Regions from separate parts of the Streptomyces sp. 1331.2 genome, predicted to be linked through region 4. Evidence: riboswitches for the same ligand, from Rfam matches in the RefSeq annotation. Region 4 holds a riboswitch; each other region holds the start of a gene.

Region 1 (3,695 bases), 200 kb from region 4:
CGGGCGGACGGATGGATGGGGCGCGGGGTTCCTCCCGGCTGGCGCTAGGGTTGGTCCTCGCGCCCCGGCGGGGGAACCGGGGTGACCTCCTCGGATGTCCCAGCGGTGGGGACTGGAGTTCGAGGCGTGGGAGCAAGCAGGACATGGGTCTGACGAGCCACAAGGTGTTGGCGCTGACCGTATTGATCGCCGTCGTGATGACGGTCGGCACGGTCTGGCTGTGGCCGAGACTCGCCCGGAAGAGCTGGCAGGCGGTGCTCGGCCGGATCGGTGCGCTGCTCGCCACCCAGCTGGCGGTGCTCGCCGCGCTCGGCCTCGTCGCGAACAACTACTTCGCCTTCTACAGCAGTTGGGGCGACCTGCTGGGCACCGGTGACACCGGCCCGGTGGTGATCCACAACAAGGCGGACGCCTCCGGCCGCCTGCTGGTGGAGACGATCGGCCACGCCTCGGTCAAGGGTGGCGGCGCGATGGGCCGCGAGCCGGGCCAGTCCGGTGAGATCCGCAAGGTCCGGATCGACGGCGCGGTCAGCCGGCTGTCCACCGAGGGCTACGTCTACCTGCCCCCGCAGTACTTCCAGCCGGAGTACGCACAGAAGCAGTTCCCGGCCGTGATCGTGAGCACCGGATTCCCAGGAATCGCCGAGAACCTGATCACCCGCTTCAACTACCCCGGCGCGGCGCTCAAGCTGCTGCAGGAGGGCCGGATGCAGCCGACCGTCATGGTCCTGGTGCGTCCCTCGCCCGCCCTGCCGCAGGACACCGAGTGCGAGGACATCCCCAACGGCCCGCAGTCGGACACGTACTTCACCAAGGACGTGCCCTCGGCGATCCAGGCCAGCTTCCGGGTCTCGTCCGATCCGCAGGCCTGGGCCTTCATGGGCAACTCGACGGGCGGCTACTGCGCGCTCAAGCTGGCCATGCGCCACCCGGACGTCTTCCCGACCGCCGTCGCCCTCTCCGCCTACTACGACGCCGCCGACGACCCGACCACCGGCGACCTGTTCGGCGGCAGCAAGCAGCGCCGCGACGAGGCCAACCTGATGTGGCGGCTGAAGAACCTGCCGCAGCCGAAGGTGTCCGTGCTGCTGGCCGGCACGAAGAAGGGCGACGGCAGCTACCGCCAGGAGACCGAGGCCTTCGTCGACGCGGTGCAGAGCCCGATGAAGGTCTCGTACAGCATGCTGGAGAACGGCGGCCACAACTTCGAGACGTGGAGCGCGCTGCTGCCGTCCTCGCTGGAGTGGCTCTCCCAGCACCTCAAGGTGCCGAACCAGACCGTCTGAGCGTCCTCGGGCCGTTTCAGGCTCAGGCCACCTGCTCCAGCGTCCCGGCGTGCAGCTCGCCGACCCGGCCGCCCTCGCCCTCGAAGGTCCAGAAGGCGCGCACCGTCAGCTTGTCGAGGTCCATCACATGGCTGACGGTGATCCCGCTCTGCTCCGTCCAGCTGACGAAGTAGACCTTCGGCGCGACCTCGGCGACGTGCAGCCGTACGTCCTCCCACTGGCCCGCGGACTCGCCGAGGCCCTCCCAGCGCAGCCGGGTGCCGTCGGCCGAGTAGGTGTTGCGGAAGGCCGCGCCGTTGTCGGCCCGGAAGAGGTAGGTGCGGCCGGCGAAGGCGGGCAGGGACGCGGTCATGGTGGGGCGGCTCCTCGTTTCCGGGTTCGGTGCTCTTGTGCACTGCGGAAGATCTCCGGCCTCCAATTTATCCGACCGGGTGCACTCGGTCAGATCTTTGCCACGGTACGGTCCGCCACCGCCGCGTCCGGCCGACACCCCCGGCGGCCTCGACGAGACCACCGGCGCCGCGCCCCGGCCGCGGGACTTGATCAACTCGCCCGCCACACAGTGTCGTTGATCGACACCACTGTGAGCTGCACGACAACCGGCCCGAGGGAGTTGTCCGTTCACGTACGGCCTGCCTAGCCTGCAACGGTCGTCCGCCCACGCGGACCCCGCCGCCGGGACGCCGAGTCCTGTCCACCCGCCGGCGGGTCACCGAGCACCGGAGCGGACAGGAGCGGGGGAACCAAGGTCGGCGCCCGGTCCGTGCGTTCCTCGTACGGCCGTGGCTAGGGGTGAAGCCGCTCCACAGACGGCCGGGCCAACTGCAGCCCGAACCCGACAGCTAACCTCGCAGGCGTCGCAGAGGTCACCCCATGCCCCAGCCTGCCGCTGCCCGGCGTCGTGCGCCGCGCCACGCCCGCCCCTCCCACCGCGGCCGCAACGCCGCCCTCGCCGCGACCGGCGCGCTCGCCATCGGTGGCTCCGGCCTGTTCGGACTGCCGTCCGTCACCGGCGCCCAGGCGGCCACCGCGCCGACCGTCACCCAGGACCGCCTCGGCCCCGCCACCATGGTCGCGGGCCAGGCCACCACCGCCTCGCTCGGTCTGCACTCCTCGGCGTGCTTCACCGCGAAGACCGTGGGCGTGGGTGTGCGCGACGCGCGCGGCACCAACCTGGACTTCCCCGGCAACGCCTCCAACGTGCAGATCTGCCCGAGCGGGGTGAACTTCACCAGCGGTGCGCGCACCCTGCCCGCCGGGACGTACAGCCAGTTCGGCTTCTGGCAGGACCTCGGCGGCGCCTGGCACAACCTGCCGGCGCAGCAGCTGGTGGTCTCGGCCTCCGGGACGGCCACGCCGACCCCGTCCCCGACGGCCACGCCGACCAGCACGCCGACCGCCACCCCCAGCGCCACGTCGACCCCGAGCGCGACGCCGACCCCGAGCGCGACGCCGACCCCGAGCGCCACGGCTGCCCCGACCACCCCGGCGCCGTCCTCCCCGGTCGCCGGCAAGTCGCTGACCTGGTCCGACGAGTTCACCAGCCCGATCAGCTGGGGCCAGCGCTGGGTCGGCGACAAGAGCACCGCGTACAAGTACGGCAACCACAACCCGGACGACAACAAGCTGGACTGGCTGAACAAGAACAACGTCAGCGTCGCCAACGGGGTCGCCACCTTCACCGCCACCTCCGGCGGCCCGGCCCTGGAGAACGGCAAGCAGTCCTGGAACACCGGATTCCTGACCACCGAGGGCTCCAGCGAGGGCTTCCAGGTCAAGACCGGCGACTACGCCGAGACCCGGGTCAAGCTGCCCGCCGGCAGCGGCGCCTGGCCGGCCCTGTGGACCTGGAAGAACGGCAACGGGGAGATCGACTCCTTCGAGTACCACCCCGACAACCCGAACCTGCTGGAGCTGACCAACCACGTCAACCCCGGCAACCCGAAGTACTACACCGACGCGAGCGCCATCGCGAAGGACCAGTGGGTGACCATCGGTACCTACTACGGCGCCACCTCGGTGGACTGGTACGTCAACGGCGTCAAGGTCTTCTCGGACGGCAAGGGCGTCGGCGCCACCTGGTCGGCGTACCTGATCCTCAACCTCTCGGTGTGCGCGGGGCAGTACCACCCGGCTCCGCAGGGGACCGCCCCGATCACCATGGCCGCCGACTACGTCCGCGTCTACCGCTGACCGAACGCGGTCCGGCAAGCCCCCGGGCCCTCGTGGCCCGGGGCCCAGCCGCTCTCAGGAACCGGCAGTCGGCTCGACGACCCTGACGTCGAACGGCTGCCGGTTGTTGCTCTCGTCCCGGTCGTCCGCGCTGTGCACCGCGACCGAGCCGCCGGGGAGGGGGCCGAGCTGCAGGTCGGGGGAGAGCCGGAGCGGGACGAGGGCGGTCGCGCTCTC
Region 2 (3,695 bases), 4.5 Mb from region 4:
GTGGTGCCGGGTGCGGCCTCGCCGCACGACGTGGCGCGGCGCGGGCTGGCCGAGGACGATCCGGCGCTGCTGGACCAGCTGCTGGCGATCCCACAGGTGCACCTGGTGGTGGACGGCTACAACGTGACGAAGACCGGCTATCCGACGCTGCCGCTGGAGCAGCAGCGGATCCGGCTGCTGGGCGGGCTGGCGATGCTGGCCCAGCGCACGCAGGCGGAGGTCACCTGTGTGTTCGACGGGCAGGACCTGGACGTTCCGGTGATCATGGCGCCTCCGCGCGGGGTCCGGGTGCGGTTCAGCCGGACCGGGGAGACCGCGGACGAGCTGATCCGCCGTCTGGTGCGGGCCGAGCCGCAGGGCCGTCCGGTGGTGGTGGTCTCCACCGACCGGGAGGTCGCGGAGGGCGTGCGGAAGGCGGGCGCGCGCCCGGTGGCCTCGGTGCTGCTGCTGAACCGGCTGGCCCGGCCCTGACCTCGGTCGGGCGGCATGACGGCTGGTCGGTGCGGGTTTCGCGACGGTGTGCGCTTCCGGTGAAGTCAGTGTGGGAAACGGACTTCACGCCTTTGGGGGAGTGGCAAATCGGTTAGATCTTCACTAGGGTCTGGCGTCAAACCTATTTTCCGGAATCTCGTCCGATCGGGTGAGTCCGATGGAAGAAGGAGCCGGGCCCTTGGCCTCCCACCGCCGTCCCAAGCAGCCGAGCCGCGCGCGAGTCTCCGTGCTCACTGCTGCGGCTGCGACCGCGGTCGCGCTCTCCGCCCAGGTGGCCGCGCACGCCGCGCCGCAGCCGAACACGACGGACGTCAAGGCGCAGATCGACCAGCTCCAGCAGGAGCAGGAGCAGGCGGCGGAGAAGTACAACGGCGCCAAGGAGCGGGCCGACCAGCTGCGCAAGCAGGCCGACCAGCTGCAGGACCAGGTGGCCCGCAGCCAGGAGCAGATGACCCAGCTGCAGGGCGGCCTGGCCGAGGTGGCGGGCGAGCAGTACCGCACCGGCGGCATCGACCCGTCCGTCCAGCTGATGCTCTCCTCCGACCCGTCCGGCTACCTGGAGAAGGCCTCCACCGTCCAGCAGGCCAGCACCACCCAGGCCGAGGCGCTCAAGGGGCTGTTGGAGCAGCAGCGCCGGCTGGACCAGGAGAAGGCCGAGGCGGCCGCGGTGCTGGCCTCGCTGGACTCCACCACCAAGGACCTGAACCAGGCCAAGTCGGACGTCAACACCAAGCTGAAGGCCGCCCAGGACCTGCTGAACTCGCTCAGCTCCGCCGAGCGCGCGGCGCTGAAGGCGCAGCAGGCGCAGGACGACCGCGCCTCGCGCGGCAGCGACCGGGTCGACCTCAGCAGCCTGCCGCCGGCCAGCGGTTACGCGGCCGTCGCGGTGTCCAAGGCGATGAGCAAGCAGGGCTCCGCGTACGTGTGGGGCGCCACCGGGTCCACCACCTTCGACTGCTCGGGCCTGATGGTCTGGGCGTACGGGCAGGCCGGCGTCTCGCTGCCGCGCACCTCGCAGGAGCAGGGCCACTACGGCACCGCCGTGCCCGGGCTGGCCGCGGCGCAGCCGGGCGACCTGGTCGTCTACGGCGGCGACATGCACCACGTCGGGATGTACATCGGCAACGGCATGGTGGTCCACGCGCCGCACACCGGTGACGTGGTGAAGGTGATGAAGGCCGACGCGATGCCGATCAACACGATCCGCCGGGTCTGACGGCCCGACACGCCGAAGGGGCCCGGGTTTCGGCCCTGTGATCCGCGCCACCTCCGGTCGGGGGTGGCGCGCGGCTTTCCGTCGTTTTGCGACCGACTGGTGAGACCTGATCAGCCTTGCGTACGGCAGCGATCACCATCGGTCATTTTCACAAGAGAACTTGGGTAATCTTCCGTCTTTTTTCTGACAAGGATTTGAACCGATCACGGTTCAGTTACTAGGGTCGTGCCCCGAACCACCGCACTGTCGATCACCCAGCCCGGGTGGCGGCGGTGGTTACCGCCGAGTTCGCGAGGCAGCGGGGCAGGTCGAAGCGACTGCCCGACAGGGGAGCCCAGTGGTCGGGGGCGCTGCGGAGCGGAGCCGGGGAACCACGTTCCTCCGGGGTGAATCGGCGCCAGGTCGGCCGGTAGAACGGCCGTGAGGCGTCGTAGGGCATGCTTCCGGCCCGAACCCGTCAGCTCACCCGGTAGGCGGACGCAGGAAGAAGGAGTCCGCCTTCGTGGCGTCCCATCGTCGTCCCAAGCCAGCAGGCCGTGCCCGGGTCTCGATCCTGACCGGTGTCGCCGCCGCAGCCGTCGCCCTCTCCGCGCAGTCCGGCGCGCACGCCGACCCGCAGCCGACCAAGGACCAGGTCAAGGAGCAGGTCGACCAGCTCAACGAGCAGGCCGAGGTGGCGACCGAGCAGTACAACGCCGCCCAGGAGAAGCAGCAGACGCTGGAGAAGCAGGTCTCCGGTCTGCAGGACCAGGTGGCCCGCCAGCAGGCCCAGGTGACCGATCTGCAGGGCGGCCTCGCCGAGATCGCCGGGGAGCAGTACCGCAACGGCGGCATATCCCCGACCGTCCAGCTGATGTTCTCCTCCAGCCCGGACAACTTCCTCAACCAGGCCGGTGCGCTGAACCAGGCCGGTGACACCCAGAGGAATCAGCTGAAGCAGCTCCAGGAGCAGCAGCGCAAGCTGGACCAGGACCGCACCGAGGCCCAGGGCAAGCTCGCCGAGCTGGAGTCCACCACCCAGCAGCTGAAGGCCTCCAAGGACGAGGTCCAGAAGAAGCTGAACGCCGCCCAGGCCCTGCTCAACACCCTCACCGACCAGGAGCGCGCGGCGCTGAAGGCGGCCGAGGACAAGGCCGCCGCGGACGCCAAGGCCCAGGCCGACGCCGCCAAGGCCCAGCAGCAGGCCGCGGACCGCGCCTCGCGCGACAACAGCCGCGGCGACATCGCCACGAGCCCGGCCTCGCCGGTCGTCAAGCCGGCCGCGCCCGGCAGCTCCCGCGGTGCCGCTGCACTGTCCGTCGCCGCCTCGAAGATCGGCAGCCCGTACGTCTACGGCGCCGTGGGCCCGGGCTCCTTCGACTGCTCCGGTCTGATGGTCTGGTCGTTCAACCAGGTCGGCGTCTCGCTGCCGCGCACCTCGCAGGAGCAGGCCAACGCCGGCACCCGGATCGGCACCGACCTGTCCCAGGCCCAGCCCGGCGACCTGCTGATCTTCTACAGCGACGCCCACCACGTCGGCATCTACGCGGGCAACGGCCAGGTGCTGCACGCGCCCAAGCCGGGTGCCAGCGTCCGCTACGAGGCCGTCACCAACATGCCGCTGACCTCCATCGTGCGGGTCTGACTCCCGCCCGACGCCGCCAGGCCCGGTCTTCCGTCAGGGAAGGCCGGGCCTGCGGCTTTGTCCGCGGTTCGGGCCGATGTCCGATTACGGGTCAAATATTCGGGTCGGGAGGGGTTTGGACTCGCTTGCCCGGACTCGCTAACGTCTGCCACCGGACTCCCGCTCGACGGCCGCCCGCAGTGCGGCGGCGGGGCCGAACCGCAGGATTGGAGCTGCTGCCGCCATGCCCGTGCACCGCCGTTCCCAACTGCTCGCCCGTGCGCTGGTGCTGACGGCGGCCGCCACCACCGCGCTGGGTGTCGCGACCAGCGGCAGCGCCCAGGCCGCCCCCGGCACCCCGGACCCGGCCGACCGCAAGGACGT
Region 3 (3,695 bases), 2.3 Mb from region 4:
GCCCGGCCGCCCGGGCCAGGTCGTCGTCGGGCTGCGGGGCCTGGGGGAGGGCGTTGTAGCGGTGCGGGTGTTCGGTGGCGTACGCGTGGTACGCCCGCAGGACGGCGGCGACGGCGTCGTCCCCGCTGCGGCCGACCGCGGCGTCGGCGAGCCGGCCGGCCAGTTCGTCGGTGACCCGGACGGCTATCAGCCGCCGCAGTTCGGCGAGCCCACCGCTGACGTGCTTGTACAGGGAGGGGGTGGCGACCCCGGCCCGGGCGGCGACGGCGGCCAGGGTGAGGGCGTCGGCCCCCTGTTCGTCGATGACAGCGAGGGCGTGGTCGACGACCTGGTCGGGGGTCAGTCCTACGCGGGGCATGGCTTCGGGTTCTCCGTGGGGAAGGTGGGGCGTCGGGCGGGCAGGAGCGCGGCGGTCAGCCGATCTCGGCGAGGAAGGGCAGCAGGGCGTCGGCGGTGGCCTGCGGGTTGTCGGCCATCGGGTAGTGCCCGGACCCTTCGATCATCGCCTTTCGCGCGTCGAGTGCCGCGGCCTGCCGGTCGGCGACGAGTTCGGGCTTCGGGAAGTCGGGGTCCTTGCTGCCCATGACGACCAGCGCCGGGCACCGTACGGCGGCGGTCCAGCCGGTCGGTGCCGAGTCCCCGGTGACGTACCCGCGGGTGGCGGTCTTGCGGCCGGGGGTGCGCAGTGCGGCGACCAGCCCGTTCACGTACTCGTCGAAGTCGGCGGGCTTGGCGCCGGGGAAGGCCATCCGGCGCAGGTAGAGGCCCCAGACGGCCGGCCAGTGGACGATCGCCGCGCCCATCAGCCCCATGACGCCGCGCATCAGGGCGTTCGGCCGCGGGCTCTCGACGAAGGCGTCGAGGAGGGCGATCCCGGCGACCCGTTCGGGCGCGTTGCCGGCGGCCTTGACGACGGTGGCCCCGGTGTACGAGCTGCCGACGAGGACGGCGCGGTCGATGCCGAGGTGGTCGAGCAGGGCGAGGACGTCGTCGGCGAGGGCGGCGGGGCCGTAGTCGTCCCAGGTGATGGAGGACTCGCCGAAGCCGCGCAGGTCCATGGTGACGACCCGGTGGCCGGCGGCGACGAGCAGCGGGCGGAGGTGCCGGTACGCGGCCCGGCTGTCGAGCATGCCGGGGAGCAGGACGACGGGGGTGCCGTCGCCCTGCCGGGTGTCGTCGAAGGCGATCCGCCCGCCGGGGACGGTGAGGTACTGGGTGTTCGGGGTGCCGGTGCCGTTCATGGTGGGCCCTCCTCGGTCCGCCGCTGCTGCGAGCTATCGGCGAGTGCTGCCGATAGCCATAAAGCTAAGGCTAATAGCCTTAGCCGTCAAGCGCGCCGGAGCCGGAATCCCAGGACCCTCGCCCGCCTCAGGCTCCCTCGACCCGGAACGGGTCGTGCTCGCTGAGCAACTTCTCCAGCCGGGCCTGGTCGACCCGGTTGACGATCTCGTTCGACTCGTGCCGGTCCCGGATCACCTTCGCCAGCGTGAACGCAGAGGTCACGGTGTAGAGGAGGCCGATCCCGAGGAAGGCCCGGGTCCAGCCGTCGACCGGCAGGTAGGCGATCCCCACGGCGAGGGCGGTGCCCGACAGGGCGAAGGAGAGGAGGGCCTGGACGTAGTACGCGGCCGTCGTGCGGTGCTGCATCGGTTGGCTCATGGCGTCAGGATGCGGCTGCCGGATCGGGTCGCACATGAGTAGGAGTACTCAGCTGGAGTGCTCAGGTGGAGTGCTCGCATTGAGGGGTCGTTCGTTGACGTCTGATCACCTGCTCCCCAGCGGTCCCGGACGGATGGCTTGGAATCAGAGCCTCCTAGGATTAACGTTTGATAACGCAGCGCGGTTGTCAACGCCGTACCCAGACGGCACCGTGCGCCGTCGCCTAATCCCGCCGGCCGGCCTCCGGGCAGGCCAGGGAGCCGGGGAACCACGTTCCTTGGGGTGAATCGGCGGGGCCCCGGCCCGGCCGTAGGAGACCTTCCTGCTCCGAACCCGTCAGCTAACCCGGTAGGCGCGAAGGAAGGAAAGGAGCGCGCCTCCGTGGCGTCGACGCACACCCCGGCACACCCGGCCGGCCCCGCAGCCGGTACCCAGCTCCTCGACCACCCCGGCGCGGACGGCCCCGAGGCCTACGGCCCGGAGGCCGAGACCAACCGCCACCGGATGCCGCGTCAGGCCCGCGGAGCCTCCCCGCTGCTCGGCGTCACCGCCGTCGCGGCCACCCTCGGCGCCACCGGCTTCGCCTCCGCCACCCCGGCCGCCGCCCCCGCCGTCGAGGCCCCGGACGAGGCGCCGGTCGTCCTCGCCGCCGACCCCGGCCTCGCGCTCGCCGCCCGCATCCAGCAGCAGGCTGACAGCCAGCGCACCGCCGCCGAGGAGAGCGCCCGCGTGCAGGCCGCGCAGGAGGCCGAGGCCAAGGCCGCCGCCAAGGAGGCCGAGGCCAAGCGCGCCGCCGAGGAGGCCGAGGCGAAGGCCGCCGCCGCCCTCACCCTCCCGGTGAAGGACTACCGGCTCTCCGCCCACTACGGCCAGAGCGCCCGCTACTGGGCCAACCTGCACACCGGCCTGGACTTCGCCGCCGACACCGGCACCCCGGTCTACGCGCTCGGCCAGGGCACCATCACCTCGGCCGGCTGGTCCGGCTCCTACGGCTACCGGATCGTCGAGACGCTGCCCGACGGCACCGAGATCTGGTACTGCCACCTCTCCTCGATCATCAAGGGCTCCGGCAAGGTCGCCTCCGGCCAGCAGATCGGCAAGGTCGGCGCGACCGGCAACGTCACCGGCCCGCACCTGCACCTGGAGGTCCGCCCCGGCGGCGGCGCCCCGGTCGACCCCGAGCCCTGGCTCGAACAGCGCGGCCTCACCCCCTGACACCGGGGACGCACGGGAGCCCCCGACCGCCGGCAACCGCCGTACGGCCGGGGGCTCCCGCCTCAGCGCCTCTCTCCACAGCGCCTCACTCCTCCGCGGGCAGCTGCGCCAGGTACGCCTCGATCTCCTCCCGGCCCGGCTCCGGCGCCAGCTCGGGGAACTCCTCCACCAGCAGCCGCGGCAGACCCGGCACCGTCCACTCGCCGAACAGGTCGAGCGCCGCCCCGGCCGCCGCCTCCTCGAACTGCCCGAAGTCCCCGGCCAGTTCGTCCGGCATCGGCCGCCCCTGCGCGGTCAGCTCGGCCAGGTTGCGGTAGCTGCGCCGCATCAGGCCCTGCTCCAGCAGCCGCCGCGCGCCGTCGGTGGCCATGCCGACCGACAGCAGCCGGCCCGGCCCCCAGCCCTCGGCGTCCGGCTCGTCCAGCCAGCCGGCCGGCACCAGCGCCTCGTACGCGGCCGTCCGCTCCTCCGGCGCCAGCTCGCCGAAGCCGGCCAGCCAGGCCCGCACCGCCTCCTCGTCGGCGACGTCCACCCCGTACGCGTGCAGCAGCAGCGCGTACAGCCGGGGCCAGGTCACCAGGTCGGCGCGGCGCAGCAGCCCGGCCGCGACCTCGCCCTGCCACTCGGCCTCCGCGTGCAGCCGCTCCTGGCGCTTGGCATTGAGCCGCCGGGAGGCCCGCTGGTGGTCGATCAGCAGCCGGACGGCGTCGCCGTACGCGAGCGGGTCCTCCCCGGGCGCCGGTTGGACGTACAGGTGGAGCCGCTCGTACAGCAGGTGCTCCACCGCGTTCGAGGTCAGTTCGGGCCAGCCGTCGTGCATC
Region 4 (3,695 bases):
CCACGCGAAACCCGCACGGCAGCCGACTGCAGGCCTGACGGGCCGATGTCCTACGATCTCCGGCATGAGCACCGCAGCCATCCCGGGCGCGCCACTGCCCGTCCGCACTCCAGGCTCCCGTGCGCGGGGGCGCCACCGTCGTCCCGAGCGCCCCGAGATCCCCGCCGACGCCCCGGCCCTGGTGCTCGCCGTACCCGCGACCGCCGGGCCCGAGTCCCGCTCGGTCGTCGAGGAGCTGCTGTCGGTCGTCCGCAGCGAGCAGAACGGCATCCGGGCGACGGTCGGCTACCTCCCCGGCGGCACCGCCGAGGGCGAGCGCGGCGACGACCGCACCGTCGCCGAACTCCTGGCGACGGCCGCCGAGGCCGGGCTGCCGATGCCCGTCCTGGTGCCGCTGGTACCCGGTCCGCACGGCTTCCTGCCCGAACTCCACGCACTCGCCGCCGAATACGGCGCGCAGGTCACCGACGCGCTGGGCCCGCACCCGCTGCTCGCCGAGGCCGTCCACGTGCGGCTCTCCGAGGCCGGGCTGGCCCGCGCCGACCGGGCCCGGCTGTTCGCCATCGCGACCGCCGCGGACGGCGTGGTCCTGACCACCGCCGGCGGCGAGGACGCCGCCGCCGCGGCCGGCATCACCGGCGTGCTGCTGGCGGCCCGGCTGGCCGTCCCGGTCGTGGCCGCGGCCCTCGACGTGCCCGGCTCGGTGGCCGCGGCCGTCGACCACCTCAAGGAGACCGGCTCGCAGCGCCCCGCGCTGGCCCCCCTGGTGATCGGACCGGAGGCCGACTCCGAGCTGCTCGCCACGGCCGCCGAGGAGACCGGCTGCCCGTCGGCCGCGCCGCTGGGCGCGTACCCGGCCGTCGGCCAGCTGATCGCCTCCACCTACCTGGCCGCGCTGCCCGTGCCGTCCGCGGAGGAGCTCGCGCGGGCCGAGGCTGAGGCCGCGGCCGCCGCCGAGGCCGAGGGCACCGTGGAGGGCGCTCGCGGCGCCCACGCGGCCGGCCGGGAGTCGTTCGAGCGGTAATGGACACCGCGCGCCCGCCGGTGCGCACGAAGGGCCTGGAGCGGCTTCCGTTCCGGGCCCTTCGCTTTGCTCCCCTTGTTCCGTACGGGAGTTAAGAAGGCAATAAAGAGGAATGTCCGATCTGGTGTCATTTGCAGGTAATTGCTCTGCGGCCCCTCAGGCGCTCGAATCACCTCCCCTCCCCCGGCTCGACGCATGCGCCGTTCCGCGCTTCGACGCGCCGTCACACTCTTCCTGAGGCGGAGACAGTTGTGCATATCCGCAACGATATTGCCGAAAAACGATCATTTCCGATCATGAAATCCCGTCGTTTTGGTGATTCCCGCTAAACCGTGATGAGGGTCACAGGTGTTTGCAGTTTGAACTTAAGTCTGCTTAACGTGCTCCCCGTTCGTGACCACACGGACCCAGTTCATCCGCAACGCCGAGTCCTGCCGTCGGGTGTCTGGTAGCGCGAAAACGCACCACGGCAGGAGCGGGGGACCCACAGGTAAGTCGCCCCGGACCGCTCTCCGGAACGGTCCAGGGCTAGGGGTGAAGCCGCGCATGCGCGGCCGGGCAACTCCAGCCCGAATCCGACAGCTCACCTCGCAGGCGTGGGAGAGGACTGCGTCTTCATGCTTCCCACCAACGGCACCCGTCTGTCCGGCCGCACCCGCCGCGTGATCGCCGCCATCGGCGTCGCGGGCGTCGGCCTCACCGTCCCCTGCCTCGTGTCGGGCAACGCCTCCGCCGCCTCCGTCGCCACCTGGGACAAGGTCGCCCAGTGCGAGAGCAGCGGCAACTGGAGCATCAACACCGGCAACGGCTTCTACGGCGGCCTCCAGTTCACCTCCAGCACCTGGGCGGCCTTCGGCGGCACCGCGTACGCCCCGCAGGCCAACCAGGCCACCAAGGACCAGCAGATCGCCGTCGCCGAGAAGGTCCTCGCCTCGCAGGGCCCGGGCGCCTGGCCCGTCTGCTCGGTCCAGGCCGGCCTGACCAAGGGCGGCGCCCCGGCCGCCGTCGACACCTCGGCCGCCGCCAAGCCGGCCGCTCCGGCCGCTCCGGCCGCTCCGGCCGCGAAGCCGACCCAGGCCCCGGCCGCGAAGCCCGCCAAGCCGGCCGCGCCCGCCCAGGACGACGCCCAGGCCACCACGGACTCCGCCGCCGGCAACTGGGCCCAGAAGCACCAGCAGCAGGCCCAGAGCGACGACTACACCGTGGTCGCGGGCGACTGGCTGTCCTCGATCGCCGACAAGCACAACGTCCAGGGCGGCTGGCAGCGGCTCTACGAGCTCAACCGCGCCACCCTGGCCGACGGCCCGGACACCATCTACCCGGGCCAGCACCTGTCCTTCGGCGACCGTGGCCAGGCCCAGCCGTCGGCCTCGGCCGACCAGTCCTCCTCGGCCACCTCCGGTTCGGAGTTCAGCTGGTTCAACCGCTCGCAGAAGTCGGGTCAGTCCGCGAACGGCGGTTCCGTGAACGCCAAGCCGGCCGCGCAGACCCAGACCCCGGCCGCCAAGCCGGCCGCCCCGGCGCAGACCGCCACCGGCAGCATGGCCGCCGCGGTCTCCTTCGCCGAGTCCAAGGTCGGCCAGGCCTACGTCTACGGCGGCACCGGTAACGGCGGCTGGGACTGCTCCGGCCTGACCCAGGCCGCGCTGCGCGCCGCGGGCGTCTCCATCCCGCGCGTCGCCGCCGACCAGGCCGCTGCCAGCACCCACGTCTCGCTGGACAGCCTGCAGCCGGGCGACCTGCTGTTCTGGTCCAACAACGGCCAGGACTCGGGCGTCTACCACGTCGCCATCTACGTCGGCGGCGGCAAGTACGTCGAGGCCGCCAACCCGAGCGCGGGCGTCCGCGAGCAGACCATCGCCAACTGGGCGCCGGACTTCGCCGGCCGCGTCTGAGGACGGTGAGCGGCTGACGGCTGACCGCCGACCGCCGACCGCTGAGCGCCGACCGCCCACACCCCCGGGGAGAGTCCGACCACTCTCCCCGGGGGTTCCGGCGTATCCCGTGGTCAAACCCGGCTCCCAGCGGGCATGCTGCTGCTTCGCACCCGAGGAGGAGTCACATGGCCCAGGTCACCGTCACGCTCGACGCGAACCTAGCGATCGACGCGATGATGCTCTCCGGCACCAAGAGCCCGCAGGACGCCGTCGAGCTGATCCTGCGGGACTACCTGGCCCGCGGCCGCCGCACCGAGAGCCGTACCGGCGAAGCCGCCGACGGCCACCGCCTCACCGCCGACCGCCTGACCGCCCAGGAGGGCTGAACCGACGCACGCCGAAGGGCCCCGGAGCGCAACTGCCCTCCGGGGCCCTTCACTTGGGCCCTGCCCCCGGTCGTCGGCAGGCCGCACACCCGCCTCCGACCGGACCTCCCGACCGGCGGCTCAGCGCGCGCAGGCCCCGGTGGACCCGCGCATCACCAGCTCCGGCTGGAACATGAACTCGCCGCGCTGGGCGGCGTTCCCGCCGACCTCCTCCAGCAGCGCATCCACCGCCGCCGTGGCCATCGCCTCGACCGGCTGCCGGATCGTGGTCAACGGCGGCTCGGTGAAGGCGATCAGCGGCGAGTCGTCGAAGCCGACCACCGAGACGTCCTGCGGCACCGACAGCCCCCGCTGGCGCACCGCCCGGATCGCCCCGAGCGCCATCATGTCGCTCCCGCAGACGATCGC

What was found. A riboswitch is a leader RNA that binds a small molecule or an ion and turns the genes downstream of it on or off. The one in region 4 is predicted to bind cyclic di-AMP.
Region 1: it holds a riboswitch for cyclic di-AMP, as region 4 does, so the genes downstream of both, CRP52_RS05225 (glycoside hydrolase family 16 protein) here and CRP52_RS40355 (transglycosylase family protein) in region 4, are expected to answer to the same signal.
Region 2: it holds a riboswitch for cyclic di-AMP, as region 4 does, so the genes downstream of both, CRP52_RS23765 (C40 family peptidase) here and CRP52_RS40355 (transglycosylase family protein) in region 4, are expected to answer to the same signal.
Region 3: it holds a riboswitch for cyclic di-AMP, as region 4 does, so the genes downstream of both, CRP52_RS14220 (M23 family metallopeptidase) here and CRP52_RS40355 (transglycosylase family protein) in region 4, are expected to answer to the same signal.

The regions. Positions count from the first base shown of each region.
Region 1 covers NZ_OBMJ01000001.1:1,219,841-1,223,535, reverse strand. Annotated here, with positions in the region: gene CRP52_RS05235 (alpha/beta hydrolase) at 144-1,286, shown strand; gene CRP52_RS05230 (MoaF-related domain-containing protein) at 1,309-1,638, opposite strand; cyclic di-AMP (ydaO/yuaA leader) riboswitch at 1,994-2,158, shown strand; gene CRP52_RS05225 (glycoside hydrolase family 16 protein) at 2,160-3,479, shown strand; gene CRP52_RS05220 (hypothetical protein) at 3,534-3,695, opposite strand, start outside.
Region 2 covers NZ_OBMJ01000001.1:5,522,887-5,526,581, forward strand. Annotated here, with positions in the region: gene CRP52_RS23755 (NYN domain-containing protein) at 1-471, shown strand, start outside; gene CRP52_RS23760 (C40 family peptidase) at 671-1,708, shown strand; cyclic di-AMP (ydaO/yuaA leader) riboswitch at 2,047-2,200, shown strand; gene CRP52_RS23765 (C40 family peptidase) at 2,211-3,332, shown strand; gene CRP52_RS23770 (C40 family peptidase) at 3,556-3,695, shown strand, end outside.
Region 3 covers NZ_OBMJ01000001.1:3,362,961-3,366,655, reverse strand. Annotated here, with positions in the region: gene CRP52_RS14235 (TetR/AcrR family transcriptional regulator) at 1-358, opposite strand, end outside; gene CRP52_RS14230 (alpha/beta fold hydrolase) at 414-1,241, opposite strand; gene CRP52_RS14225 (YiaA/YiaB family inner membrane protein) at 1,369-1,659, opposite strand; cyclic di-AMP (ydaO/yuaA leader) riboswitch at 1,870-2,028, shown strand; gene CRP52_RS14220 (M23 family metallopeptidase) at 2,041-2,874, shown strand; gene CRP52_RS14215 (hypothetical protein) at 2,960-3,695, opposite strand, start outside.
Region 4 covers NZ_OBMJ01000001.1:1,020,041-1,023,735, forward strand. Annotated here, with positions in the region: gene CRP52_RS04400 (hypothetical protein) at 65-1,024, shown strand; cyclic di-AMP (ydaO/yuaA leader) riboswitch at 1,467-1,634, shown strand; gene CRP52_RS40355 (transglycosylase family protein) at 1,642-2,919, shown strand; gene CRP52_RS04410 (hypothetical protein) at 3,087-3,287, shown strand; gene CRP52_RS04415 (LacI family DNA-binding transcriptional regulator) at 3,408-3,695, opposite strand, start outside.